4 regions of the Fictibacillus iocasae genome follow, and region 3 is predicted to be linked to each of the others. Evidence: riboswitches for the same ligand, from Rfam matches in the RefSeq annotation. Region 3 holds a riboswitch; each other region holds the start of a gene.

What was found. Region 3 has a riboswitch for S-adenosylmethionine ahead of ACFQPF_RS04410 (methionine ABC transporter ATP-binding protein). Riboswitches for the same ligand answer to the same signal wherever they lie in the genome.
Region 1: linked by a shared signal. The riboswitch ahead of ACFQPF_RS09275 (MetQ/NlpA family ABC transporter substrate-binding protein) and the one ahead of ACFQPF_RS04410 (methionine ABC transporter ATP-binding protein) in region 3 are both predicted to bind S-adenosylmethionine.
Region 2: linked by a shared signal. The riboswitch ahead of ACFQPF_RS01140 (alpha/beta hydrolase) and the one ahead of ACFQPF_RS04410 (methionine ABC transporter ATP-binding protein) in region 3 are both predicted to bind S-adenosylmethionine.
Region 4: linked by a shared signal. The riboswitch ahead of ACFQPF_RS08685 (2,3-diketo-5-methylthiopentyl-1-phosphate enolase) and the one ahead of ACFQPF_RS04410 (methionine ABC transporter ATP-binding protein) in region 3 are both predicted to bind S-adenosylmethionine.

Annotation. Positions count from the first base shown of each region.
Region 1 is NZ_JBHTCP010000015.1:15,178-22,562, forward strand. Features, by position in the region: gene ACFQPF_RS09235 (hypothetical protein) at 85-579, shown strand; gene ACFQPF_RS09240 (hypothetical protein) at 592-768, shown strand; gene ACFQPF_RS09245 (YwbE family protein) at 768-956, shown strand; gene ACFQPF_RS09250 (helix-hairpin-helix domain-containing protein) at 1,252-1,464, shown strand; gene map (type I methionyl aminopeptidase) at 1,471-2,214, shown strand; gene ACFQPF_RS09260 (alpha-hydroxy-acid oxidizing protein) at 2,243-3,361, opposite strand; gene ACFQPF_RS09265 (methionine ABC transporter permease) at 3,365-4,039, opposite strand; gene ACFQPF_RS09270 (methionine ABC transporter ATP-binding protein) at 4,011-5,051, opposite strand; gene ACFQPF_RS09275 (MetQ/NlpA family ABC transporter substrate-binding protein) at 5,068-5,877, opposite strand; SAM riboswitch class I at 5,962-6,076, opposite strand; gene ACFQPF_RS09280 (nuclease-related domain-containing protein) at 6,576-7,385, shown strand, end outside.
Region 2 is NZ_JBHTCP010000002.1:241,794-249,178, reverse strand. Features, by position in the region: gene ACFQPF_RS01165 (sensor histidine kinase) at 1-1,004, opposite strand, end outside; gene ACFQPF_RS01160 (response regulator transcription factor) at 991-1,677, opposite strand; gene ACFQPF_RS01155 (hypothetical protein) at 1,756-2,613, opposite strand; gene ACFQPF_RS01150 (hypothetical protein) at 2,819-2,977, opposite strand; gene ACFQPF_RS01145 (MetQ/NlpA family ABC transporter substrate-binding protein) at 2,990-3,811, opposite strand; SAM riboswitch class I at 4,014-4,129, opposite strand; gene ACFQPF_RS01140 (alpha/beta hydrolase) at 4,190-4,999, opposite strand; SAM riboswitch class I at 5,077-5,192, opposite strand; gene ACFQPF_RS01135 (DUF6359 domain-containing protein) at 5,378-7,385, opposite strand, start outside.
Region 3 is NZ_JBHTCP010000009.1:45,434-52,818, forward strand. Features, by position in the region: gene ACFQPF_RS04385 (CdaR family transcriptional regulator) at 1-794, opposite strand, end outside; gene ACFQPF_RS04390 (carboxymuconolactone decarboxylase family protein) at 1,109-1,489, opposite strand; gene ACFQPF_RS04395 (RDD family protein) at 1,539-1,979, opposite strand; gene metQ (methionine ABC transporter substrate-binding lipoprotein MetQ) at 2,066-2,881, opposite strand; gene ACFQPF_RS04405 (methionine ABC transporter permease) at 2,908-3,576, opposite strand; gene ACFQPF_RS04410 (methionine ABC transporter ATP-binding protein) at 3,569-4,594, opposite strand; SAM riboswitch class I at 4,682-4,794, opposite strand; gene ACFQPF_RS04415 (hypothetical protein) at 4,874-5,206, opposite strand; gene ACFQPF_RS04420 (anti-sigma-I factor RsgI family protein) at 5,302-6,360, opposite strand; gene sigI (RNA polymerase sigma-I factor) at 6,451-7,203, opposite strand.
Region 4 is NZ_JBHTCP010000014.1:80,023-87,407, reverse strand. Features, by position in the region: gene asnB (asparagine synthase (glutamine-hydrolyzing)) at 1-1,079, opposite strand, end outside; gene ACFQPF_RS08705 (AI-2E family transporter) at 1,257-2,351, shown strand; gene ACFQPF_RS08700 (1,2-dihydroxy-3-keto-5-methylthiopentene dioxygenase) at 2,631-3,167, opposite strand; gene ACFQPF_RS08695 (methylthioribulose 1-phosphate dehydratase) at 3,180-3,836, opposite strand; gene ACFQPF_RS08690 (2-hydroxy-3-keto-5-methylthiopentenyl-1-phosphate phosphatase) at 3,833-4,498, opposite strand; gene ACFQPF_RS08685 (2,3-diketo-5-methylthiopentyl-1-phosphate enolase) at 4,495-5,736, opposite strand; SAM riboswitch class I at 5,854-5,963, opposite strand; gene ACFQPF_RS08680 (pyridoxal phosphate-dependent aminotransferase) at 6,031-7,206, opposite strand.

The sequences.
Region 1 (7,385 bases), on a different contig from region 3:
CAGTCAGATAAGGGGCATTTCTGTTTCACACCTGTTGTGTGTTATAATCAACGCATCAAACATAAGAAACGGAGATTACGATACATGCTTTCTTTTGAAGAAAAAATTGCGATTATTGAAGAGAATTTCCCGCAGCTGTCGCGCGCGGATGTGTCCCTAGGACGCGTGAACTACCACTATGAGGAAAGTGTTCAGGACAAGACGATTGTCGTGTACCACCTTCACCCGAACGGAAACGGATTCGTATACGGCGGCTACCTGCCGCAGAACCAGATCAATGACAAAGGCTATGTGAACATCCGTGAGTTTGAAAAAGACGAACTGATTGCGCAGATCGCTGAAACGATTGAATTCATGAGCAAAAAGCACGGCTGGCAGCAGGAAAAGAAGAATAAAGAAGACGATACAGACCGCAACGAATCAAAATGGCTCGGACCTGATTATGAGTACGTGACGCTCGCGTTTGAAAATGAGCTGTGGTGCTTATTTGATGATAACGACAACCTGGAAGCAGCGTTTGAAACGTATGCTGAAGCAGAAGGCTATTTAAAAGAAGAAGGCTTTAAGCCGAGAAAATAGGAGGCTTACAACATGGCTGAGGAGAAGAAAAAATTAAGCGTGCAAGAACTCGCGAAACAGCGTTTGGCACAGAAAAAGGCACAGCAGGGCGGCGGGGCATTCAGCACGAACCCTGTGAAATCCACGAAACCAATGTCGAGCCAGCAGACGAAAAAGAAAAACAACCAAACACGCCGGACAGGTGTCTAATGCACCGCCAGCGCTCGAATATTAAGCCAGGATTGAACGTGAACGTCATCTTAAAGGCGGATCAGCGTACAGGCAAGAAAACGAACGGCATCGTCAAGGATATTTTGACAAAATCGCCGAACCACCCGCACGGCATCAAAGTCCGTTTAGAGGACGGGCAAGTCGGACGGGTCATCGACATACTATAAAGAAAACTCGGCTGACGCCATGCCTTTAAGTCAGCCTTAGTTGCCCTTACACTATGTACATTAACTTTTTGCCACGTCGAGTAATCATCTTGCAAAAAAGTTATACTTTCCTATAGTGTAAAGAAAACTCGGCTGACGCCAAGCCTTTTCGTCAGCCATAGTTGCCCTTACACTTTGTTCGTTAACTTTTTGACTGCGTCGAATTCCTTCACTGTTAAAAAGTAATTTTTTTTAAAAGTATAGCAAAAGCCAGCCTGAACCTGAGGCTGGTTTTTTTAAAAAGGAGCGGTGTCCTATGGGTAGTGAAAAGATTGACCTTCCTAAAGTCGGCAAACCCGCACAGCGTGCCCTTACTCAAGCTGGCTGCAACTCTTTAGAAGACATCACCAAACATAGTGAGACCGAAATCGCGAGCCTTCATGGCGTTGGACCGAAAGCTATGAAGCAGCTGCAGCAGGCACTTCAGGACAATGGAATGAATTTTGCAGATAACAAAACGAAAGGCTGATACCTCATGATTGCACGTACAGAAGCAGATTATAAAGGATTAATGGAGATTGGAAAAATCATTGCTGGTATAAGGGATGCGATGGTGCAGGCGACAACTCCTGGCATGACGACCAAGCAGCTGGATGAGCTGGCAGGAAAGCTGTTCGCACAGCATGGCGCCGTCTCAGCTCCGATCGAGATGTACGGATTTCCAGGCTACACGTGCATCAGTGTGAACGAGGAAGTGGCGCACGGCATTCCCGGCAAGCGCGTGATTGCTGAAGGAGACCTCGTGAACATTGATGTGTCGGGCTCAAAAAACAGGTATTATGCCGATACGGGCATCTCGTTCGTGGTCGGTAAAGGTGATCAGCGTCTGTTCGATCTTTGCACTGCGACGCAGGAAATTTTTAACGAAGGATTGTCCAAATTTGTAGCCGGAACGAAGCTTAATAACGTCGGACGCGCGGTGGAAAACGCCGCAAAGAAACGCGGCTATAAAATCCTTCGCAACTTAACCGGTCACGGCATCGGCCGCTCGCTGCGCGATGCGCCTGACTTTGTGCATAACCATTACGAACCGTTCGACAACACCTTGCTCGAAGAAGGCCTCGTACTCGCTTACGAGCCGTTCGTCTCCACCAGAACCGAGATGGCGTACGAAATGGAAGACGGCTGGACACTCGCCACGACTGACGGCAGTTGGGTCGCCCAAATCGAGCATACGATCATTGTGACGAAAAATGGACCGGTGATAACGACGGAATAACGCGAAAAGCTGGCATATGCCAGCTTTTTTAATTCACTTTTCTAACTGTTCCTCTGTTCGCTTCAGACACAGCAGTTAATCCTGTTAAAGCAACAGCTGTATCAACATCTTTTATATACTGTTCGATAACATGCTTCACGCCATTCTCGCCACCTACAGCAAGTCCATAAACATATGGACGTCCAAGGAGCACAGCATCAGCGCCAAGTGCAAGAGCTTTCACTACATCGGCTCCTCGTCTTATGCCACTGTCGAGCATGACGGGAATTTTTCCTGCTACAGCCGTAACGATAGGAGATAGAGCATCCAAAGACGAAATACAGCCATCCAGCTGCCTGCCGCCGTGATTGGAAACAACAATTCCGTCAAAGCCCGCATCCACCGCTTTCCTGGCGTCTTCTTCATGAAGCACACCTTTTATTATTATAGGAAGGGATGTTATTTCTCTTAGCTTTTTAACTTTTTCCCATGTTAAAGACGGTGTGAAGAACAGTGACTGCAGATGAGCCAAAGCACCGGTCATGTCTTCAGCAGGAGGTTTACTCAACCTGCTGAGAAAAATGGGATCTTGTAGAAAATTCGCAGCACCCTTTCCGAGTGCCAGCGGAAAATATTGATGATCCAAATCTCGTTCTCTGTACCCTACGACTGGCATATCGACAGTAACTGTAATTGCTGTATAACCGGCTTTTTCAGCGCGGTGCACCAAACTTGCTGTCACTTCAAAATCAGAAGACCAGTATAGCTGAAACCATCTGGATCCAGTTCCGTTTGCTGCAGCAATCTCTTCTAATGAAAAAGTAGAGACGGTGCTCGCGATAAACGGTACACCAAAAGCAGCGGCTGCCCTTGCTGAGGCGAGCTCTCCTTCTGGGTGTAAGATGCCCTGATTGCCAATCGGCGCGAGTATGAAAGAAGCTGGTAGATGAGTGCCTAAAATATCCGTTGATAAAACGCGGCTGCTCACGTCCTTTAAAACGCGAGGAACGATTGCCCATCGATTAAAAGCTGTTTCATTTTCACACAATGTTATTTCTGCGCCTGCACCACTCTGCACATACGTAAACGGTTCTTTTGAAAGAGCCAGTTCAGCTTCTTTTTCAAGGTTAGAATAAGAAAATGGAAGCATTTTTTCACTAACCGCCATACCTTAATCCTTCCTCAATCTCGATGCCAGCACGTTCCCCGCCGTCTGCAGACCTTGCACGAGCACGACCAGTAGGAACACGGTCACGTACATGACGTCTGCCTGATAGCGCAGGTGGCCGAACCGGTAAGCGAGGTCACCAAGTCCGCCTGCGCCGACAAGGCCTGCCATTGCGGTCGCCCCGATCAGTCCGATTGTTGCGATCGTCAATCCGAGAACGATCGCCGGGCGCGATTCGCGCACAAGCACATTCCAGATGATCTTTTTCGTCGGAATGCCCATCGCCTCGTAAGCCTCGAGCACACCGCGGTCTACTTCAAGAAGCGCTGATTCCATTAAGCGCGCAATATACGGCGCCGTATAGACGACGAGCGGGACAATGACACCTTTTACCCCGATCGACGTGCCGACAATGAACTTCGTAAACGGCAGGATGAAGAATAAAAGAATGATGAACGGCACGGACCGGATCACGTTGATGAGCGTGTTCAGAAACGAGTACACATACTTGTTCTCGAGGCGCGCGCCCTGTCGCGTCAATACAAGGAACGCCGCGAGCGGCAAACCGATTACGATGGAGATGAGAAGCGCAATCGACGTCATCTGGAGCGTCTGCAGTATCGCTTCTATGATTTGGTCGCCCCATAAATCAAGAAATTCGCTTATTTTTGACGTCATTCCGATTCACTCCTTCCACCAAAACATTTTGCTGCTGCAAAAATTCTATGGCCCGGCTTATTTCATGGTCATCACCTTGCAAATGAACGATTAATCGTCCAAAAGGCACATCCTTCAGCTGTGTAATCGTGCCTGAGAGAATGTTCGGAAACACGTTGAACTTTTTACTCACGAGCGCGAGAGTCGGCTCGCCAGGCGTTGTATCAACGAACGACAAACTGACGATTGAACCGGTTTCTTTTAGTTTGGAGAGCAGCGCCTCTGGCAGCTGATGATGGAAGATGCTGTTCACGAAGCGCTTTGTTGTGTCATGCTGCGGCGCTGTGAACACATCAAGCACCGTACCGCTCTCCACCACCTCACCGTTTTCCATCACCGCAACACGATCGCATATTTTCTGAATCACTTTCATCTCGTGCGTGATCAATAAAATGGTGATGCCAAACTCTTTGTTAATTTTGAGCAGCAGATCGAGAATCGCCTCGGTTGTATCTGGATCGAGTGCACTTGTCGCTTCATCACTTAATAAAATTTCCGGCTCATGTGCGAGTGCCCGTGCGATCGCCACACGCTGTTTCTGGCCGCCAGACAGCTGAGAAGGGTACGAATCCGCTTTTCCCTCAATGCCGACGATCGACAAGTATTTTTTCACACGGTGGTCAATTTCCGCTTTCGGCAGCCCGGAAAGGCGCAGTGGAATGGAGATGTTTTCATAAACGGTCGCTGTTTTCAGCAGGTTGAATCCTTGAAAAATCATGCCGATTTTTTTGCGCGATTCACTTAGCTTGTTAGAAGGAAGCTTCGTGAGCTCGGTGCCGTTTACCGACACTGTTCCTTCTGACGGCTTTTCAAGCAAATTCACACAGCGGATGAGCGTGCTCTTACCTGCTCCGCTGTACCCGATCACGCCGTATATCTCACCCTTTTTCACGTCGAGGGAGACGTTTTTCAGCGCCTCCACACTCCCTTTTTTCGTCACAAACGTTTTGGACACGTTCTGCAGCTGAATCATACGCTCCTCCCCCCTTTTACCAAGACGGCAGAACGGCGCCGTCGAATTCATTTTCAATAAAGTCCTTCACTTCTTTCGAGCGGTACGCTTTCTCAAGCTTCTTCAACACCTTATCGTTCTTGTTCTCACCGCGCACAGCGACTAAGTTCACGTGCGGCGAATCGTCTCCTTCAATGAACAGAGAGTCTTTCTTCGGCTTCAGTCCGTGCTCGATCGCGAAGTTGGTGTTGATCGTTGCCGCTGTCAGTTCATCCAGCTGTCTTGGAATCTGTGACGCTTCTAGCTCCACAAACTTGACGTTTTTCTTGTTCTCCACAATATCTTTTTGCGTCGCTTCCATGCCAGCGCCTTTCTTTAGCTTGATCAGTCCTGCTTTTTCATAAAGATTTAGCGCTCGTGCCAAGTTGATCGGATCGTTCTGAATGCCAAGCTTGTCGCCTTCCTTGATGTCATCAATGCTCTTAATCTTGTTTGAGTAGATGCCGAGCGGGAACGTCACCGTATCGAAAACTTCTACAATATCAAGCTTGCGGTCTTTCTTGAACGTATCCAAGTACGGCTCTGTCTGGAAGCTGTTCGCGTCCAGTTCCTTTTCCGACAGCGCCACGTTCGGCATCACGTACTCGTTAAATACCTTCAGTTCAATCTCCAGGCCGTCCTTCTCCGCTACCTCTTTTACCTTTTCAAAAATCTGCTCGTGCGGTCCAGCCGTCACACCGATCAGCAGCTTATCCTCCGGCAGCGCCTCGCCTTTATCCGCCGATCCGCTCGCACACCCCGTCAACGCAAACACCAACACTAGTAAAAAAAGTCCCCATTTTTTCATCTTTCAATTTCCTCCTCTTGTTTTGTAAACATCAAAAAGCCTCTCTGAAAGTTTCAGAGAGGCATCATATACGGAACCGGACCTCTCTCATCTTTCAAAACACATAAGTGTTCTGCAGGATTTAGCACCTGAACTTACAACATGTAAGTTTGGTTGCCGGGTTTCATAGGGCCAGTCCCTCCACCACTCTGGATAAGAGTAAATATTCTCAATATTTAATTGTTTACAATCATAATGCCGAGTGCAGGTCGTTGTCAACACTATTTTTTCTAGTTGCTGATCGGCTGGCTAGCATTTGTTTGCGAATTTGAGGAGTTTATTTGCGAATCCGGCTTATTTCTTTGCAAATCTGCGCCTCTTATTTGCAGGTATGAAAATTTATTTGCACGGCGAAATTTTATTTATTCTTCGACATGTTTGTTTGCAGCACACCCTCGTTATTTGCACCCTCCAAAATCTATCATTTTCTCAAAAAACAGCACCTCTGCAAGTCCAAAACGAGACTTGCTCTAAGCGGCCATCCCCATCTACAACCAAATCCCCGCTGAGAACACCATTTTACTCATTTGGCTGCACCCGCTAATTATGTCATGATGACTTCCAAAAGGGAGGTGGATCCATTGGTCACCATTCTAAAAAAGAGGGATATCCCGCTCAAAATTTTAAAGCTTGAGGCATTGTTGAGGAGGCTTCCGGCTATGCACAAAAAGCGGGCGGACATTGAAGAAGATCTTGCGCGAAGCTTGGCGGGGTATCGCGGTGAGCAGGCGCTGCATTATGATTTTCAATTTCTCAAGCAAAACCATTATTCTGTGCTTGAAGACCTCAGGCTAGAAAATGAGAATGGCGATTTTTTTCAAATTGACTGCCTTCTGCTCTCACCATCGTATCTGCTCATTTTAGAAGCGAAGAACATGTCCGGCTCTATCCTGTTTGATCAGCACACGCGGCACATCATTCACAATAAAAATGGGCTGGAACGGAGCTACAGTGATCCTCTGCTGCAGGTCCAAAGACAGCGCATCCAGCTTGAAAAGTGGCTCAAACAGCAAAAATTTCCGTTCGTCCCCGTGATCACTCAAGTGGTCATCAGCAACTCCGACACCCGGTATGACGCTACGTCCAACCACCATTTCGTCTATCAGAACGTGACATCACGGTTAAACCTCCCCAATCGGACGGCTGAATTTGAATCTGCTCATACAGATGAAGTGTTATCTGCTAAGCTCATCAAACAAATCGCCAAATCGTTGATAAAGCGCAGCACACCATACAATCCCGATCTCATGCATTGGTACGAATTGAAGCTGAGCGACTTGATATTAGGCGTATTCTGTCCAAATGCCGACTGCCCGTCCGTCAGAGACCCGATGTTCAAAGTGAATTCCGGGTGGCGATGCCCCTTTTGTCTCGCCTTTTCGCGGGACGCTCACCTCACTGCTCTAAAAGATTATGTGCTGCTCGTCGGTGACGAGATCAGCAACTCTCATTTTAGGGATTTTGCTCGT
Region 2 (7,385 bases), on a different contig from region 3:
ATTTCTTTCAGCAGGTGTAATACATTATGCTGCTCTAGCTTGACAGGTACAGCGTTGGCTGTGAAAGAATTAAAGTCCAGAAGATCCTCGACCATCTTTTCCATTTTTTCTGTCTCTGCTAAGGAAGCGGCTATAAATTCGTCCATCTCTTTTCCTTCCACGACGCCGTCCCTTATGGCCTGCAGCAGGCCGCTGACAGCGGTGACAGGCGTCTTCAGCTCGTGGGTGACTCCTGCAAGAAGCTCAGCACGCAATGATTCGAGCTGCTGCAGCTTTTCCGCCATGTCTCGGAATCCTTGAACGAGTTCATACACTTCTCTCTCTTTCACATCTTCCGGAAGAGAAAAGCTGTAGTTTCCATCACGAATACGTGAAGCCGCGTTAGCGACCTTCTGTATTGGCAGAGAGATCTTGCGTGAAAAATAATAGATGGCAATCCATCCTAATAATGCCAGTGAACATAGCATGACTGCCAGAAGACGAAATTCTTGGTTAACCCTCGTTAGTTCTTCTTTAGACTGTGTGATTAGAACATATCCTATTTTGTTGCCTAGATCTGTAACAATTGGTGTTTTCACCATGAACACGTCTGCATCATCAGACTTTATCTCCTGCACCGACTCTTTATTTTTCAAGATATAAGATGGAAGCCTTCCTTGCCGCTTAAACTCGTGCCTACGCTTATTGGAAAAGAGGACCTCTCCCTCATTATTCACGACGAAAATGGCAGGTGGTTTATCTAGCTCACCTAGAAACCTCTCGCGGTCTTTTATAAGACCGGGCAATCCCCCGCGCCGCTCATAGCGGCCTTCCTGTTGGCTCACGGCAGATAAGGCAATATCCTCAGCCATAAATTTAAACAGCTCCAGCCGGTTCTCAATGGCAGCATGGCGAATCCATAATGCAGCAATCGTCCCAATAACAATAAGACCGATGCAAAGGATGGCAAAATAGCGAGTAGTCCAGAACCTTAAGAGTGTCGTTCGGCTGTTATTTCTTAACATGGAATTGATACCCCACTCCCCGGAATGTTTTAATCTCACCATCTTCTGCCGGCCAATTCTCCAGCAATTTTCGAATGCGTTTAATGGATAGATCCACCGCCCGGTCACTTCCAAAGTAATCGAGACCCCACACTTGCTGTATTAAAACGTCGCGTGTAAACGTACGGTTCGGATGCTTTGCCAAATAGAGAAGTAATGACAGATCCCGTGGGGTCATTTCAATCGAGATGCCGTTGAGGTAAACTTCATGTGAACGCCAGTCAATCAGCAGCCTGCCGAATTTTGCCTTCTCCTCTTCCATCCGTCTTGACTGCTCTGTGCGCCGCAGCACTGCATGAACTCTTGCCACTACTTCTTCACCGATGAATGGTTTGGCGATGTAGTCGTCCGCACCTCCGTTCAAACCTGCGAGCCTGGAAGACACATCACTGAGTGCAGTGAGCATGATAACTGGGCATGTGCTGTGTTCTCTAATTCTTTTGAGCACTCGCCATCCGTCTAGCTCGGGCATCATCACATCAAGAATTGCGAGGGAGGGTTCTGACTGGTGAAAACAGCTAATCGCGCTTTGCCCGTCAAACGCTTGTACCACCCGATAACCTGCATTTTGCAAATAAGCTTTTAGTACAGCACTGATTGATACTTCGTCTTCTGCAACCAATATGGTTTTCATCCGAGCTCACTCCTTACCGTTCATTGTAAAATAAAAACCCCGATATCGATACCGGGGTTCATCGTTTTGCACGTTTAATTAGATTCCAGCTTCTGAAAATGCTCCTTCGTCACTGAGGGTTTCGCCAGCAGGCCCGCCTCTGAGTTTATGATCATTGTTTCCGTACTTTTCAAACCCTTTCATATGAAAGAAATTCCGATTCTTCTCTTGAAAAAGGTCAAGCTTTTCCAGTTCATCTGGGTGTTTGACAGCCATTTCACGCACAATCTCTTCTAATGTTTTGTTTTTGGCTGTTATATCCAGTTTATCAGCTAAACTAAGGATCTGCTTTCGGCGAATTTCTTGAACAATTTCGTGCGTTTCTTTATTCGATGAAGAGATGCCGAGTTCCTTTGCTTTTTTTGAGATCTTTGCTTCGCGGACCTCTTTAGCAAGCACTCTTATTTCTTTTCCTTCTGTTTTAATGTTCAGCTTCTTGGCTTCACTTTTCATTGTGGCAGTCCTTACATCTTCCGCTAATTGGCGGAAATTTTTGTCATCAATGCTCACACCAAGCTTTTGAGCTTCCTTTTTCAATTCGGCTTGTATAATTTCTCTCGATATTTCTCGGAAGCTTTTTCCATCAATCGTGACGTTATTTTCTTTTGCCCGCTTCTTCAGTTCCGTTTCTCGAACCTCTCGAGAAATTTCTTCTGTTTCTTTACCTGAAGTACTGATACCTAGCATCTTTGCTTTTGCTTTAATGATGGCTGGATCCAATTTATAACCATGCCCGCTATGGTGATGCCGTTTTTTATTGAAGTGTTCAGCTGCATTTTCTCTAATGTCTTTTTTTGAATTATCATGGTCCGTTGCCGCAAGTACCGGCACCGCTCCAATTAAACCGAGTGAAAGCATGCCCGCTGCGACATATGTTGATTTTTTTGATTTAAACATCTTTCATTCCTCCTGTTATATGGTGAATTTTACAGGCAATAGTTCGTCCCGCATTAATAATGTATCCCACCAATATGTCAGGTCGATGTCAGAAGAAAAATTAAGTATATTAAAAACAAAAAAATCGGGGTCCGGTACCAATGAAGAAAATCGGCGTGATTGCCCCTTTTCTTTGTGATGGTACCGGACCCCGAAATAATTCTTGTTAGATTCGCTTGCTCACTCTTTTTTGATAGAGTTTGCGTTTGGTTTTGTGGTTAGCAGCTTGTGAAGCGGCATCTGCCATGACCTTCTTTAAATAAGGACTCAGTTCAACGTCCTCTGTCATAACTTTTCTTTGCCAAGAAAGGTGATCTTTATCCAATGTTCTATCTCCTTATTTGCTGACTGGCAAGACGGACCCTTTGTATTCTTTGTTGATGAATTCGGCAATATCTTCAGACTGCAGCACTTTTACAAGTGTTTTGATTCCCTCCTTCTTCTCATCTCCTTTGTTGACTGTGATGATGTTTGCGAACGGTGAATCCGGTCCTTCTAAAGCAATAGAATCTTTCTTTGGATTTAGACCAGCGTCAATAGCATAGTTCGTGTTAATGACGACCGCGTCGCCTTCTTTGTATTCAAATGCTTTTGTAAGAAGGCCTGGTTCGATGTCTGCTTTGAATTTCAGGTTCTTTGGGTTATCTGTGATGTCGCTAAGCTGCGCTTCATATCCTTTGCCTTCTTTTAGTTTGATTCCCCCTTCTTTTTCGAAGATAGATAGGATGCGCCCATGTTCCGCTACTGAGTTGCTAAGAATAACCAGCGCTCCATCCGGAAGCTCCTTCAATGACTTATATTTGTGGGAGTACACACCCATTGGTTCAATATGTACAGGGCCAGCATCTACAAAGTCATATTCTTCATTTTCCTTTAACTGCTGATTTAAATAAGGAATATGCTGAAAATAGTTGGCGTCAATTTCTTTTTCGTGAAGCGCCTTGTTCGGTAGGATGTAGTCTTGGAAAGTAACAATTTTCAAATCAATGCCCTTATCCTTTAGCAATGGTTTTGCTTCTTCTAAAATTTCTGCATGCGGTACGTTGGATGCTCCTACAGTAAGTTTGGTTGTTTTTTCTGATCCACTTGTTGCATCAGAACAAGCTGTCAATCCTAGTGCAAGTGCCCCTATTGCCAAACCTTTTAATATCTTTTTCATTTTTATTGCCCCCTAAATTCTCTTTAATGGTTTTTCTGACAAACCTTTAGCTCTGAAGTGACTTCGGGCTGAACCTTTTTCACTCCGGAATTTTGCACCCTCCTGTACTTTTGACAATTACTCTTTAAGAGGCGGAAAACATGACAAAAACCCTCTGTCTTTACATTAAGAGACAGAGGGTTTCAGTAGACATCCGATTATCCTCTCATCTCTCAGCTTTTGCTGTTAGATTTAGCACCGTTTTCATGGCTGGCTATTCAGCATGAATGGTTGCCGGGCTTCATAGGGCTAATTCCCTCCGCCTGCTCTTAATAAGAGTGTATTCCTATCAAATTACTTTGTATTATGGATGATACTGTTAATAATGTCAATCATTATTTATGAAGTTTTTTTAGCCATGCGTTCTTCGCTACTTGTTCTGTATCGCATCCACTTTTTCGTTCTATTGATTAGCTGATCAAAATGAGGTCCTGTTGAAAAAGTATGGCACGCACCTTGAATCAGCGTCTTTTCGGCTTTTTCTTTTAAAGAATAAACGTAATGCTTGGCATACTCTGATGTAATTACCTTGTCCCCTGTTCCGTGAATAATCAGTGCATGGCCGTTAAATCTCGCTATTTTTTCGATAGGGTTAAAACGCTTCAGCGACTCTAAAAATTTCGGTGTCAGAGTGTAACCTAAATGATCAATACAGCGGCTTTTTTCGATTTCGTCACATTCTGCCGGTCCAACGATAGCTGAAATGTCATCATACGGTCTTCCTACTGCAGACCATAAAACCAGATTCTTTACTCTATGATCTTTTGCTGCAGTAATAGCAGCTACCGCACCACCCAGGCTGTGTCCAATCAAAGTGACTTGATTACGGTCTACACCCGGCAGTTCCGTTCCAAAGGTGATTACCGTTTGAGTTTGTTCAATTAGGTCATCAAATGAGTTCTCGCCATACTGACCCTCGCTCTCACCACAACCTGCATAATCAAATCGCACAACAATGTTACCTTCTCTCTCAAGCTGCACAGCTGATTTAACAAATAATCGGTCTACACCAATACGGCTGCTCGTAAATCCGTGACAAATAATAATTAAAGGAAATATCCCCTTTGGATGTGTGTTGTACGCGGCCGGGAAATGCAATGATGCTCTCAGTTTCAGTCCACGCCAATGTATACACTTTGCGATATCCATCACTCATTCTCCTTTTTCATTAAAAAAATGCCCGCTCTCATGAGAGAAAGCGGGCATCTGGTAGATCGTCCGAGTTCCTCTCATCTTTCAGCTTTTCGCTGTTAGATTTAGCACCGTTTCCACGCTGGTCATTCAGCATGAATGGTTGCCGGGCTTCATTGGGCTAATTCCCTCCGCCTGCTCTTAATAAGAGATTGTGTTCAATTAAATTAAGTATATGGTAATGAATTGAAGTTGGTGTGTCAAGTGTCCAATGCAGTGAAGGGGTCCGGTACGTTTCTTTAAGCTGCGGCGTATTTGCTGCGCTGCAGCTTAAAGAAACGTACCGGACCCTACTAATAAAGCCGCTCGGAATATCCTCGAGCGGCTGCTAGCTGTTTACTTCACTTTTACGTCTTTTACTTTATCAAGCTTGATTTGAACGATGACTGGATCATGGTCACTCGCACGTCCGTGCTCTTCCATGAATTGAGAGTTAATGTGGACGATATCCACTTTCGTCTTTTTCGCCATGTTGTTTGTCACAAGGATGTGGTCAAGCACTTGCGCGTTTCCTTGATAAGAATACGTGAAGCGTTCTTTAAATGGCACTTCGTCAATCATGTTTGTTAACTCGCTGCCTTTGAGAATATCAAATGTTTTTGAAAATTCGAAGTCGTTAAAGTCTCCAAGCAGAACAACTTTCGCGTTTGGATCGTCCGCTTTTACTTCTTTTACAAAGTTATTGACGATACCGGCAATTTGATGGCGCTGTTCTTCACTTTTTAGGTATGGAGGCTGGTTCTTTCCGAACAGCGGCTGATCTCCGCCTTTTGAGTTAAAGTGGTTTGCTACAACAACGACAGTCTCGCCGTTAAACTCGAACTGTGCCGCAAGCGGCTTACGGCTGCTTGCAAATGCAGCATTAGTCGGATCAATACGTCCTGGGTTTGCTGTCAGCTTGCCATTCTTGAATGTTACAGCCTGAGTCGCCGTCCCTTTCACACCTTCTGCAAGCTTCACACGCTCTGGATTGTAGATGTAACCGACACGGATGTTCCCGCCTGGCTGTCCGCCGTCTTTATTGTTTTCTGGAGCAACATCTGTGTAAACATAGTTTGGTCCGCCTTGTGCTGCTATTTCAGCGATCAAGCGATCCGCACTTTCTTTTGCATCAGTGTTTCCATTATTTAATGCACCGTTTCCGTCCTGCATTTCTACCAGTCCAACGATATCAGGAGATTTTAAGTTTGTAACAATCGATCCTGCGATGCGTGTTACTTTTTCATCACTCGTCCCATTTTCATCTGCAGAGAAGTTCTCTACATTAAAGCTCGCGATCGTCAGTTCTTTATGTTTTTCATGGAAATCAGATGTTTCACGTTCCGTTGTTCCCTCAACAAATTGCGGAAGGTCATCACGATTTGTCAGTACTTTAAAGTTTCCATATCCGTAGCTTACGACCCCAGTAATAGAGCCTACAAAATAGTCTCCTGTTTTAGCAACAAAAGAATAATCATTCATATCAATAAATAGTCGCTCTGGATTAAAGTCGTTAGCCGTAATATTCAGTCCGCCAGCTTCGTTGATTTCTTTATTTTTATGAATATCAGGCACCACGACGATCTCGCCATTTTTTTGCGGCGCGATGACAGAAGGGTTGTCCACTTTCACTAACATGCCTTCTAAGCTTTCGTAAAAATCAATGCCGTCTTGCTGCGGATCGAAAAGACCAAAGTTATCATTGTCGATGATTTCAGTCGGCTGCTGACGTCCGCCTTCGCCGATTGTTACCGCTTCAGGAAGAGCATTGCCTGAAGAATTAAGTTTAATAAGTGTATTTGTTGCGTTGATTTCTGTAACAGCAAGATCTGTTTTCATTTTGTCGCTGTAACCTTCAAGTACCCATTCTTTTACTTGACCGGCCACTGTGACGATGTCACCTTTTGCTACGCCGTGACCTTTCTTATATACAAGAATTCCTTCAGAAGTTTTTTCATTTTCATCTGGTTGTGTGTCTTGAAGATAGAAATTGTCAGCATCTGCGACATATGTCACGATACCTGTTACTCCTTCTACATACTTTTTGTCCACTGGTGAATTATGACTTTCACCTTGAATGTCATGGATGCGAAGTCCTGAAATAGCAACATTATAAACAAACTCTGATACTCTACTGTCTTTCATTTTATCTTTTATTGCGATTGCCTTAATTGTTGTATCTTCGTTAATTGTAATAGGATCGGAATACATTTTGCTCTCTTTCGTCGGTACTGTCCCATCAAGTGTGTAATAAATTGCAGCACCTTCAGTTTTCGTTTCAAGTGTTACAGTTGTTCCTTTAGAAATAACACCTTGAGGAATTGAAGCGGTTACAACTTCAGCTTGAGGTTCTGCTGGGATCCCA
Region 3 (7,385 bases):
AGGCTTTTCTTCGCCTGCTCAAAAGACACCTTATAACCAGACGCACCGCATCGAGGAAAACCTACGCCTATTGTGATAGATTCACCGTGTGAGTCCGCATGGTGAAGGATCAAATTTTCAATCGTCCGATCTCCGCTTTCGAACTTGTTTTCATTCCGCACTCCGAGAACAAGGAGACGTTCATGTAAAAAGGCAGAAAAGTGAACAGGAATATGCTTTATTAAAAGAGCGGCGAGGCGGCTTCTTCTTTCTCGAACATGACGATAACTCTCACCTGCCTGATCAAACTCTATCAGGATAATGCTACACTTGCTTGAGGTGTTGATTTGAAAATGGGTGAGGGCGTAGGAATCGAGTGATACATCCGTCTCCGATCTTCCATACATGACATCTTGAACCCATAAAGAAAGACCGCGTTCATGCCACATCGTTTCTATGGCGCTGTGATGCTGTGCGATAAGAAGTTCAACCGCTGCTTTAGTGATCTGCATGACATTCACGAGTTTCTCTGGATGACCCGTCATCCCGATCACGCCAATATTCCTTCCGTTCTTTGTCAGTGGAAGATTCACGCCTTCTTTCGTTCCAGCAAAAGCGTCGGTATCATCAGGATATAAATAGAGCGGCTTATTGTTTCTTAATACATGAAGCGCTCCGCTATGTATGTTTCCGATACGAGAAGGATCAGAACTGGAGACGATGCGGCCTTCGATATTCATAATGTTGACAGAACAAGGCAGTAGACCGTTCAGTTTGTTTAATACCATATCGCCTAGCTGGGCTGTAATCTCCATCACCCAAACCCCCTTTTCTATATTTTCGTCTATTGTGCCCATCTTTACAATGTCCGACAGTCAAAGGTCATTAAGAAAACACTATTCAAACCGGTTTTCATAAAAAATGAAAGTGCCCATTTTTGAGCTCAAAGTTATGAACGAGCCGCACGCGCTGCTGGCTATTTAAAGAAAACTTCTTACGCCATGGCTTTAAGTCAGCCTTAGTTGAACGTATCCTTTTTTCCTAAACTTATTGACTGCATCGTATTTCTCCTTTGTTAAAAAAAAGTTATACTTTCTTAAAGTAAAAAAAGAACCCGAAAGCAGGGTTCTTAATGTCTTGGTTTATTCAGCTCTTGTATACACTCCTGCACGAGTGTAACTCCTTGGCTCATCGCGGCTCCGCCGCCGAATGCTGCGGACACACCGACAGCTTCCAAAATTTCGTTTTCGCTGCAGCCTTGGTCTAGACAGCCTTTTGTATGATAAATGATGCAATATTCATCCTGTGAATAGATGCTGATTCCAAGCGCGATCAACTGCTTGTATTTTTCAGAAATCTCGCCTTCTTTAAAGCAATGACGGGTGAATTCGTTATATGCGTGTGTCAGTTCCGGCATGTTTTCGTTATACTTTCCGAGCCCTTCTTTATAGCGGATCAGATGAGATTGAGTCGAGTTGCTGCCAGGCATGCTGTGGTCTTGATGTTCCATTTTGTTGCCTCCTGTCAAAGAATTTAGACAGGATTAGTATGAGCCAGCATTAATGATTTAATTCTTCATTTGCTGCGGGAGGCAGACTGGTCACATAGGTTCCGGCTATCAAGTCATGCAGTGAGCGCTTGTCGGCTCTTGCTGCGACCATGATGGCACTGGCGATGAGTGCAGCACCAAATGTGATGCCATAGACCAGTCCTCCCACAAGGACCCGCAGTAGCATCGTTCCAACATTAACAGCAGATCCATCGGCTTTTACGATGCGAATGCCGGCTAGTTTTTTGCCCACTACATACCCGTGCCACCTGACAGGCAATAGGACGGCATAAAGCAGCGAGAGACCATTCACCCACCAAGTGTCTCCAGGGTTTGATGAATTCAAATCTCCAGTAACAAGATAAGACAGAAAAGCAAGCGGGATACCAATAATAAGGCCGTCGAGCAGTGCTGCTCCCAATCTGATCCAAAACCCAGCTGGTGATTTCATAAAGAACACCTCCTTTACTTACATATGTATGGACAGTCAAAATAAAAAAGAACAGCCCGTAATCACAGGCTGTTCTTTATAGGTTATTATTCGCTTACAGGCACGACGGCCCCTTTGTATTTCTCGTTAATAAAGTCTTGTATCTCTTTAGAACGAAGTACTTCTACAAGCGTCTTGATGCTTTTCTTGTCCTTATCACCCTCACGAACTGTGATGATATTGACGAATGGCGAGTCAGAATCTTCAAGCGCGATTGCATCCTTTTGCGGGTTTAATCCAGCATCGATCGCATAGTTGGTGTTGATGAGAATTGCGTCGCCTTCATTATTTTCATACGCTTTAGGAAGCAGACCAGCTTCTACATCCGCTTTGAACTTTAAGTTTTTCGGGTTCTCCACAACGTCTTTGATCTGTGCTTCTGTCCCTTTGCCTTCTTTTACTTTAATCAAGCCTTCTTTTTCAAGAAGACCAAGCATACGGCCATGGTCTGCAACAGAGTTGGACATGATGACGGTCGCACCTTCTGGAAGGTCTTTTAATGATTTGTACTTCTTAGAATAAATGCCGATCGGCTCGATGTGAATGCCGCCAGCGTTCTCGAACTTGTAGTCATGGTCTTTCATTTGCGACTCTAAGTAAGGCACGTGCTGGAAATAGTTCGCTGCGATTTCTTTTTCTGCAAGAGACTTATTAGGCATTACATAGTCCTGAAACGTCTTAATTTCAAGATCGATGCCTTTTTCCTTCAATAATGGTTTAGCTTCTTCAAGTATTTCAGCGTGAGGCACGTTCGAAGCACCTACCACTAGCTTATCGTCTTTTACTTCTCCGCTATCTTTGCCGCAAGCAGCAAGTGCTGCAGCCAGCATAGCAATGATTAAAACAGAAAGAATTCTTTTCATGATGTGATTTCCTCCTAAATGTTTACTTATCGTTTATCAAGACGGCGGGTCGCAAAGTCCCCGATGACTTGAATGACAAACACAATGACAAGAATTAAAACAGTCGTGACAAATGTTACATCCGTATTGTCTCGCTGGAACCCTTCAAGGAACGCCAATGTTCCGAGACCGCCAGCACCGACCACACCTGCCATAGCAGTATAGCTGACTAGCGCGATAGCTGTAACCGTTATGCCAGAAACAAGTGCAGGCATGCTTTCAGGAAGCAGTACTTTAAAAATGATCTGGCTGTTTGTCGCTCCCATAGAGCGCGCAGCCTCGATGACACCTTTATCGATTTCACGCAATCCGATCTCAACCATACGCGCATAAAACGGCGCTGCACCCACGATTAATGCGGGCAGTGCCGAAGAGGCACCCAGCATGGACCCGACTAGAATCTTCGTGAATGGGATTAATAAAATAATCAAGATAATAAATGGAATGGAACGGAAGATGTTCACGACCGCTGCAATCAGTCCATTAAGAAACGCGTTTTCCCAAAGGTTTCCCTTGCCTGTAAGAAACAATGCCAGCCCGAGAAAAAGTCCGAGCACAAATGTTGCCGCGACGGAAACAGCCGACATATAAAGTGTTTCAAGAGTTGCCGTAAGAATAGTATCCCACTGTACATTCGGAAATAAATCTTTAAGCATTATCAATCACCTCTACTTCTACTTGATGCTCATGAAGAAAGGCAACTGCTTGATCCACTGATTCCTGCTCGCCATCTAACTGAATGAACAATGAACCATATGGGCCATTTTGAGTCTGTGAAACCTTTCCTTGCAAAATATTAACGGAGAGATCAAATTTACGGATCAGCTGGGTGATGACCGGCTGTTCAGCGCTTCCACCAACGAAAGTTAAGCGGATGATCTTGCTCTCAGGAAACTCTTCTACCAAATGCTTAATCGTATCCACTGTTTCTTCCGGCTCTGTTACTTGTTTCACAAAATCCTTCGTAATATTTTGCGACGGATTTCTGAAAACACTTAGTACTTCACCTTGCTCGACCACTTTCCCGTTCTCCATCACCGCAACACGATGGCAAATTTTTCGAATAACGTGCATTTCGTGTGTGATGAGAACGATAGTAAGTCCCAGCTTCTGATTAATCTCTACTAGAAGATCCAAGATGCTTTCTGTCGTCTTCGGATCAAGTGCTGAAGTCGCTTCATCACACAGCAGGACTTTCGGATTGTTTGCCAGTGCTCTAGCGATGCCGACCCGCTGCTTCTGCCCCCCGCTCAGCTGTGACGGATAAGATCCGCCGCGGCCTTCAAGCCCGACAAGCTTGATGAGCTCATTGACTCGACTATCGATCTCGGCCTTGGACTTACCTGCAATTTCAAGAGGAAAAGCGATGTTTTCTTTAACGGTGCGTGACCATAATAAATTGAAATGCTGGAATATCATGCTGATTTCCTGACGAGCTTTTCTTAGTTCGCCAGCGGACAGATGAGACAATGATTTTCCTGCTACCGTCACGTTTCCGCTTGTTGGACGTTCCAGCATGTTAAGCATTCGAATAAGTGTACTCTTCCCCGCGCCACTATATCCGATGATGCCGAATATTTCTCCTTGTTGAACATGTAAGTCGACCGTGTCAACTGCGTTTACCTCACCATCTTTAGTGCGGAACACTTTTTTGACTGATTCTAATGTGATCACGGTATCATCCCCTGCCTTCTTTGCAAAAATAAAAATGCCCTCCTGCTTAAAATGAGCAGAAAGGCATAATATTATCTATGCACCTTCTTCTCATCTCCCAAAGTAAATTTCTTACTCTGCAGGAATTGGCACCTTTCCAGCATAATGCTGGCGGTTGCCGGGTTTCATCGGGCCAGTCCCTCCACCTCTCGCGATAAGAACAAGTTGTTCTTGTTTATTTAACTGTGTTGAATTGTAGCACCCATGCCGAATGATGTCAAACAATACGTGCCAATATCTTTATTTACTGAATAAAAGAGTACTTTTCAGCTCTTCCCACTGTGATGCCAGGAACAGAACAGCTTCCCATTTCAGCCTTTGCTTGAATGCTCCGTCAAATTCCAGCCGCCCGTCTTTCAGCATTTTGGATAGCTTTTCTTTCCCTTCAAACAAAAGGGACAGGTTCTCTGCTTCTCCTGAAATGGAAATTTTCATCGGAATCGTGTCTTCTTTATACCTGATGATCACCTTGGTCTCACTTTCCATAAAGAATAAAGGGCGCTCTTTAATTCCGAACAATGGCAAATATGGACTCTTAGCAATTTGGTTCTCCCAGCACGATGCATTCAACATGAAAAATCCCCCCAAACCGTTATAACACCGATTTCGGGGAACGCTATGGTTATCCCTGCCAAAAGCCTTCGACAGCGGGCATCTTTCGTACCCTATCATCTGACAGATTTTTCTTTACGCTTTTCTTTCCCCTTCCCTTTGTGTACATGGTTCTTTTCACTGCGTTTTATTGTAGAAGTCTGGACAGGCCCTCTTACTTTGATTTTGACAACTGACTTCTTTTGCAGATTTTTGTCCTTTTTTTGCTTGTTTTGCTTGTTTTGCAAAGGAAATCTTTCTGCATGCTGCTTAAATTCGCGCACCTTTTGCTTTTCAGTGGATGTTTGAAATTTTATCGCATTCGTTCTTTTTGGTGTTTCCTTTTTAACTGAAACAGGAATCTCGACCTCTTCAGCTCTTACCACTTCACGTTTCTTTACCCGTGCAGCCTCTGTTTTCAACTGAGTGACAGTCATTTTTTCAGCTTGTCTGACCGTTATTTTATGGTTTTTCTTTTTTGCATGTAAATAAAGCGTGAACTTTCCGGCGGTAATCCCTTTTTTCTTGGCTTCGTTTCTCGTTTTTATAGGAGCAGAGGCAAAGGATACGGCCAAATGATGGCGTTCCTTTGTTTTCTCCGCGATAGCTTTCACTGATCGTTCAATCTTTTCGTTTGCAGCAGAGGAGGCATCCTTCGTTTTAGCGGCGGTGATCATCAGTTCACGATTAGGAGCTAGATAACCCTCGCGCTCAAAATCCATCATCAGTTCTTCGGCAAACTGTGACAGTGTATAGCCTTTCACATCGCCGATGCGTTTGACCGCTTCTTCTGCATCCGTATTAAGTGCAGTTACAGAAAGAATGCGTAAATCTTGATCGACGGCAGCTTCCAGACTTGGATTTACGTCAAAACTGATATAAGCCGCGACTGTTTCAGCGCGGCTTAATGGCATAGAGCCATGATATAAAATAAAGGTTAAAACGGCTGCTAGCGATATAGAGAACGATGGAAAAAGAAATTGATAACGGTATGGATCACGAAAGAAATCAAATGCATATTCGTGTCCAAGTTTAGGATTTTTGCCTTTTGGGATACGATAAGTGACAAAAGTGCCCTCTTTCGTCAACAAAACAGCTTTTCCCTTTGATATTTCCATCACAATGCCGGTTTTCATGGTAATCCCTCCCGCAAGTCGCAGGATCCGCTTCGATATTCATGTTCGGTGCTCTAGAATAGCCCCATCACTTCAACCGATAACCTTCACCTAGGGCTGAATATAAGACTTCAGCGCCTGAAACTCGCCCAGATAAATTAAAGATACTGCTATTATATACTTTCGGTTGCGTTCGATCGTTTTACGACTACAGGATACCATATTTAACAAATCTTTTATCGGCAATTGCTTCTTTTCCATTAGAAATTGAGATAAATCACTGTTTTCGGATAAAAGGCGTGCAATTTCTTTCGCATTTTCACGAGCATCCACATGTTTAGGGCAATGTTTGCTCAGCACTTGAAAATTCAGTCCAAACTTTTTCAACAGCTTTTGGTATTCCTCTATCTCAAACACTCGATTTTCTGCTTGAATTTTTTCTTCATAATGATCAAGTGCCGCTTTTTGCTCTGCATAGCTTTCTTCCAGTCGGCCTTCTTCATCTTCTTCATCAGGCTGAAGATAAATGAGCCTGTTTTGGCGAACTTCTTTTCGAATATAATCGATCACACGGCGGCGGATGACCATATCAGCAAAGGATAGAAACCGGCTTCCTTGACCTTCCTGATACTGGTCAATCGCTTCGTTAAATGCAAATAGACCTACACTAAATTCATCCATTGTTCGATCAATATATTGAGAGCAGACTTTTGATGTTACTTTTTTAATAAAAGGCTGATATGCCTCGATCAATTCGTTTCTTAAATAATCATTGCCTTCCTGAATCTTCATTACCTTGTCTTCGATGCTAGCCAATTTAGAAGAGAATGAAGGAAACACTGCGTTCATGTTCATTGAACTCATCTATATTCACCTCATATACGTTTTCCGATTGTTTGATTTTGTCAGTTAGTTAGTTAGCTTCAGTCAGCCATTTGTATATACCACTATTCAATAAGGAGCAAACATGCAACAAGCTCTCCCTTACAGTTATACCATTGAAAATCACGTTTGTAGGATACAGTTGTATAACAATATTACAGCAT
Region 4 (7,385 bases), on a different contig from region 3:
GAGGAATCCACATCAGCCATACCCGGCAGATCTCTTACCGTGACCGCTTCACGCAAATGGTTGATTAACAGCTCGTTATCGATCACACAAAAATGATGGACCGAGCCTGTCGACTGAACCATCTTTTCTATCCACGGGCCGTCACTGTTTGGCTGAAAATCGCTTGCTTTAAAATATTTATCGTTTTCTGCATAATCGATCGAAAAGGTATGCAGCTCCCCTTTGTTTTCACTTTGAAAATGCTTGGCGGCAATGGCACTGATCGCTGATGAATCTACCCCGCCAGAAAGAAAGGTACACACTGGAACATCGGCGATCAGCTGGCGCTCTACCGCATCCACCACAAGACTCCGCACATTTTCAATCGTTTCTTGAAGGTCGTGTTCATGAGGCTTGCTTTCTACATTCCAGTAACGCCATTTTTTCAAGCCGCTTTTAGAGAAGGCAGCGGCATGGGCCGGCCTCAGCTCGCTGATTCCTTTATACACCCCGACACCTGGTGTTCGCGACGGTCCAAGTCCGAACACTTCCTGCAGGCCTTCTCTACCGATCTCTGCCTTGACATCTGGATGTGCAAGAATGGCTTTTATTTCTGAACCAAACAATAGGGAGCTCCCGCTTTCACGGTAGAATAGCGGTTTCACACCAAGACGGTCACGTGCCAAAAAGACCGTTTCCCGTTCTGCATCATAAATGGCAAAAGCAAAGATGCCGTTCAGCTTTTCCAGACAGCTTTCTTTCCATTCGATATACGCTGTCAGCAGCACCTCTGTATCCGAATGCCCTGTAAAGCTATACCCTCGGGAAAGCAGCTCTTTTCTGATGTCTTCTGTATTATAAAGTTCCCCGTTATAGCAGATCGTAAAGGCTATCCCGTTTTTGAGCCTGGTCATCGGCTGCACGCCGCCTTCAATATCGACTACTGCAAGCCTCGCATGACCGAACCCTACGTGAACATCGCTCCATGCGTTCAGTGCATCCGGTCCTCTCTTAGACAGTGTATTGGCCATTTTAAGAAGCACTTTTTTTTCACCGGCCACATGATGTTTCCAGTCCGCCCAGCCTGTTATCCCGCACATAGCTGTCACCCTTTCTTCCTGCATTTGATCACATCTGCCCAATAAACAGAATATGCAGTGCCGCATGTACAGGTGACCCGATTTTGCATCTACAGATTTGTGGGCAGGGAAAGAGCAATGTATAATCGAAATAATGAGAAATAATATTCCATTATACGTACTAACGAAAGCAGGTGTATGATGCCACAGTCAAAATTGTTCAGAGCCGGATATGCTCTGCTGCTCATTTTTCTGCTGATCTGGGTCGGCACGAAAATTGACTTTATCTTCCGTCCTCTCGTCGTTCTAGTGCAAACCTTGTTTGCGCCATTTCTTCTTGCCGGTGTGCTGTATTATCTTTTCCGTCCTGTTGTGAACTTTTTACATAAGCGCAGCGTGCCGAAAATTTTATCGATTTTGCTTATATACGGTGCGGCAGTTGGACTCGTTACCCTTCTTATTTACTCGATCGGTCCTGTCCTTCAGCGCCAGGTAAGCAGCCTAGTTGAGAATATGCCGGGTTTAATTAATTCTGTGAGAAACAACATTGTCGAATTGCAGAACCATGAGTGGGTGGACCGCTTTCAGGAAAGCGAACAGTTCAACCCGAAAGAGCTTTCAGATAAAGTTACTGCCTATTTATCTGACAGTGTGTCTACCATTGGTACCAACATCGCCAACTTTATTTCAATCGTCACGAATATCGTCGTTGTTTTTGTCACAGTTCCGTTCATTCTTTATTACATGCTGAAAGAAGGAGAAAAAGCGCCTCGCCAGGTTCTATCTCTTCTTCCCATCAAGCAGCGGGAAAACGGACAGAAAATTTTAAGTGATATGGACCAAGCACTAAGCGGCTACATTCAAGGCCAAATACTAGTCAGTGTCGTCGTCGGTCTCATGCTTTACGCAGGCTACTTAATCATCGGGATTGAATACTCTCTTCTGCTGGCTCTCGCCGCGATGCTGACGAACGTCATTCCGTTCCTCGGTCCTATTATCGGGGTGGTTCCAGCCATCATCGTTGCCGTTACCGATTCACCTGCCATGGTCGTTAAAGTACTGATCGTGATGGTCATCGCCCAGCAGATTGAAGGCAACCTGATTTCACCTCAAGTGATGGGACGGACGCTCGACATCCACCCTCTCACGATTATCTCTTTATTGTTAGTAGCAGGAAGCCTCGGGGGACTGCTCGGCTTGATACTTGCTGTACCGGTGTTCGCTGTTTTGAAAGTGATTGTCCTTCATACGTACAGACTGTTTAAGCTGCGCAACCTGCAAAACTACGAGTAACATAAAAAACCGGCCTAGGCCGGTTTTTTGTTTACACTATTGGAAAGCATAACTTTTTTGCAAGATGATTACTCGACGCAGCTAAAAGTTAATGAACATAGTATAAGAGCAACTAAGGCTGACTGAAAAACATGGCATCAGCCTAGTTTTCTTTACCTATAGGATATTATAACTTTTTTGCAAGATGATTACTCCACGCAGCTAAAAGTTAATGAACATAGTATAAGAGCAACTAAGGCTGACTGAAAAACATGGCGTCAGCCTAGTTTTCTTTACCTATTATTCTGCTGGCAATGCTTCCTTTTCGTAGATCGGCACCCAGCCTTCTTTTGATTTGAAGATGCGCACAGCCACGACTTTACGGTCTTCCTGCAATGTAAAGTAATGACGGTAGTTTTCAGGAACGGAGATCAAGTCGCCAGGCTCGAGTTCAACATCGAAGAAGCGCCCGTTCGGTCCTTCAATCGCAAAAATACCGTGTCCTGAAACGATGAACCTCACTTCATCATCGCTATGGTGATGCTCAGAAAGGAAGTTCTTCAATAGTTCATCAAGGTTCGGCGTAGCATCAGACAAAGAAATCACGTCTTCTGTCACATAACCCCTGCGTGCGGACAGTTCATCGATCTCCGTTCGGAATGCTGCAATCACTTCTTCTTTATCTTCGTCACTTAATGAAAAGTTTTCTCTTAAGTGAGAAGGAAGCTTTTCAATATCCCACTTCTCATAGATGACTTCCTGGCTTTGAAGATAAGATTCTACTTCACTTTGATTCTCTATTCTTTCTCCGTTATCATGAAATCGTAATTGTGCCATTTTCTTTTCCTCCTAAAAATTTATGATTTTTTTAGCGGTATAGCGCTTAACGCCGTGAAACAGATTGAGAGATTTTAATTTAATATGATAAGTAAACAAAAACTCAAAGGCCTCCAGATGCTTTTTCGCTTCAAACGCATCTCTTCCCCACACCGTGATTCCATGATTGCGAATGAGTACTGCTCTTGTATCCGGGTTGATGGCAGAAGCAGTCGCCTTTGCCAGCTGCTCAAGATCAGCATAATTTTCCACAATCGGAACCGTGATCTCGCCATCCTCTTCCCAAATGCCGAATGCTTTGATCAATTCCTGACCTCTGAATGTGATGCTCCCTTCAGAAGCATACATCTCAGAAATAATATTATTGTCGATCGTGTGGACATGCAGGCAGCAGCCTGCATCAGTCAATTTGTACACTTGGGCATGAATGCCTGTTTCAGCCGAGGGCTTTAGATGCGTTTCTTCTGCTGGAATGCCGTGTCTGTCCACAAGCAAGAAGTCTTCATCCGTCCTTTTCCTTTTGTCTTTTCCGCTAGCTGACACAAGAAAGGTTACCGGCTCATCCGTTATTTTAATAGATAAATTTCCGCTCGTACCTGGGAACCAGTCTCTGGCTGCCAGCTCATCCTTTACATCAGCCAGCTCTGTCCAGCGCAGCTCTCTTGTCATTGCACACCCTCCTTCTTCTTTTCAAGATCGGATATAATATCATGAAACGTTTCAAATGGCGTAAACGGTATGTTCAATTCCGTGCATTTCTCGATTAAAAAGTCCCGAGCGAACACGTCATCGGCATGTTTGGCTGCTTCAAGGTCTGTGATGGAATCTCCAATCACAATTCTCCGATATTTGCTGCTATCCCATTTGCGAAGGATGCTCGGTTTACAGCATCCGCAATCGTTGCTGCACCATTTATCACAGCTGTTCGGCCACGTTATTGAAATCGTTTGTCCTGAGAAATCGCTGCCGTTGCAATAGATCTTATCCTGACTCAAGTGGCTCTCCAAGTATGGGTGAACAAAGAAATCAATTCCTCCGCTCACCACATAAAAGTCCATTCCTTCTTTTTCAGCATAGGCGAGTAAGTCCTCAAAGCCTTCTCGCTGTTTTGATTGAGATAACACGAATGATGTAATCTCTTCTCTCTTTGTAGAAGGGATAGAAGCAAACATCCTGCCTACACCCTCTTGTATGCTCATTCTCTTTCCTAATATGTCATTCACGATCTCTTCCCAGCCAGGTGCGCCGTATTCCTTCATAATGCTGACGATGTTATCCTTTTCTGTGATGGTTCCATCAAAATCGCAGAAAATCACACTCTTTAACGTCACTTTGCTGCCACCCCGCCCCAGAGCTCAAGAGCAATCCGCAGCTCGCGATTTGCTTTAGCTGCTTCTTCTAAAGAAATGCCTGCTACCGCCGCATCTACAGCTTGCCTGAACGCTTTCGCCCCGCCTGCTGCTCCGTCAGGATGTCCATGTACCCCTCCTCCGGCATTGATCACACTGTCTAAGCCGAAATCAGTGAACAATTGCGGAACAAGACCGGGATGGATGCCTGCTGATGGTACAGGGAAGACTTTTTTCTGCGAACCGCTCTGTTCAGTCAGCGCCTTAGCAATGCCAATCGCTTCTTCATGTTTCAGTGCGACAGTGCCGTATGGTGATGGAAACAGGACAAGATCAGCCCCCGCTAAACGAAGCAGTTTTCCAAGTAAAACAGAATACCGTATGCCATAAAGTGAAGATGAACCAGACGCTCCTGCCAATGCAGGGTGAGCCATGATGGGCACAGTAATTTCTTTATCTTCCGCAAGCTCTTGCAGTACATCGGGCCCATAGGATAGCACGTTAAACAACAGGGCATTCGCGCCGAGTTCTACCGCTTTTCTGGCTTTATCCCGCAAGTTCCGAGTTTTTCCCGTGACGTTCACTGCATATAGTGTTTTTTCACCTGTGATGCTTTCCGTTTCTTTTAAAACCTGTCTAGCAGCCTTGATTCTCTCCTCAAATGGTGTGAGCGGATTATCAAATAAAATTTCGTCATCCTTGACAAGATCCACCCCGCCAAGCGCCTGCTCACGAAGCTGCTCTTTAAAGAATGAGATATCTTTTCCGAGCACCCCTTTAAATATGCTCATCACAAGCGGCCTCTCATTTACACCAAGCTGCCTCCTGATGCCTGTTATTCCGTATTTCGGACCAGGAAAATGAGAAGCAAGCGCTGTGTCCAGTTCAAGATCAACAAGCTTGATCTCGCCGTCCAGTGACAGTTTGCCGAATACGGTCGTTAAGATAGCCGGCAGATCTGGCGAAAAATTAGCTGATGGGTAAGAAATTTTTATTAAACCTCTTTTCCTAGACCCTCCCAAGTATTCATTGGCCTTTTCATCTTCTTCGAGAACGGTGACTTGTTCCACTATCCCTTTATGCTTTTGCAGCTGCTCCTTTTCAAGCTGAGGAAGATCCGTCCAAGATCCGACAGTCAGCCCGAGAGCAATGCCTTCTGCTTTCTTTTCAAGATCGCTTTTTTTTTCGTGCACAAGATATGTTGCTGTTACTTTTCCCATCGCCGGGTCACTCCTTTTTATGCAAATCACTTGGCTGCCTGAATCCATTTAGTCAATTTAATAAATAAAAAGCCCCTTCACGAGGAAGGGGCGCGCATGTAAACACGGTTCCGCTTCCTCTTATCTGCCAGCTGATACAGCTGCAAGATTTAGCACCGTTTTCACCGAAATGGTAAATGGTTGCCGGGTTTCATAGGGCTAGTCCCTCCACCTGCTCTTGATAAGAGAAAATACAAAATTGTTTGAATATATTAATTTAATTGTGATTATGACAGGGGTTTTATCGCCTGTCAACTACTTTTCAAAATTTAATTTTGTGATGCGGTCAGCCGCTTCGATTAGCCGTTCTTCAGAAGTTAACAGCCCGGCCCGTACATACCGGTCTCCTTCTTTACCAAATCCCACTCCTGGTGCGACGACAACATGAGCTTCATCGAGCAGCAGGTCAGAGAACGTTTCTGATGTATACCCTTCCGGCACTTTCAGCCAGCAAAAGAAAGACCCTTTAGGTGCACGCACATCCCAGCCGTTTTCTTGCAGACGGCCGATGAAAGCATTGCGTCTGCTTTCATATGTGGCAGCAAGCTCAGACACACAATCCTGCGGCCCCGTCAAAGCGGCTGCAGCTGCTGACTGTACCGCCCCGAACAAGCTCACGTAGTAATGATCTTGCATCAAGTTCAAGCTTTCGATCACCTGCTCATTGCCGACAGCAAAACCAACTCTCCAGCCCGCCATGTTATACGTTTTCGAAAGCGTATAAATTTCGACGCCAACGTCCTTTGCCCCTTTAGACTGGAGGAAACTAGGAGGCTTCTCACCGTCAAAACCAATAGCGCCATAAGCAAAATCATGCACGACCAGAATATCATGCTTTTTCGCGAGCTCGACTGTTTCATCAAAAAATTCAACAGTCGCCGTTCCCGCTGTCGGATTGTTAGGATAGTTCAAGAATAATAGCTTCGCATTTTCTAACACACTTTCTGGGACTGCCGCATAATCCGGAAGAAAGTGATTTTCCTCTATTAGCGGCATAAAATGGGTATCAGCTCCCGCCATCGCAAGACCTGACAAATAGTCTGGATAGCCCGGATCCGGTACGAGCGCAGTATCTCCAGCATCAAGAAAACATTGCGAAATCTCAACAAGACCCGCTTTTCCTCCAAACAAAATCGCCACTTCTTTATCAGCATCCAGTACTACACCATATTCTCGCTCATAAAACTCACAAGCTGCTTTTTTTAAAAAATCATAGCCGCGAAACGGAGAATATTTATGAAATTGCGGGTTACCCGCCGCTTCTTTCATTGCTTTTACGATATGAGGCGGAGTCGGAAGATCAGGATTACCCTGCCCTAAATTGATAATGTCATGCCCTTTCGCTACATGACTGCCCACCTTTTTTACAAGCTTCGCGAAAAACTGCTCAGGCAGTTTCTCCATTACTTTTGCCTGCTCAAACCTTTTCAACACGTTCACTTCCTGTCTGTTCTTTATTAAAGAAAACTCGGCTGACGCAGAGCCTTTTCGTCAGCCTTAGTTGACCTTATACTTTGCTCGTTAACTTTTTGACTGCGATGAATTCCTTCACGGTTAAAAAGTTATACTTTCTTAAGTGCTACACGAACTGACAACTCATTCTTTTCTGA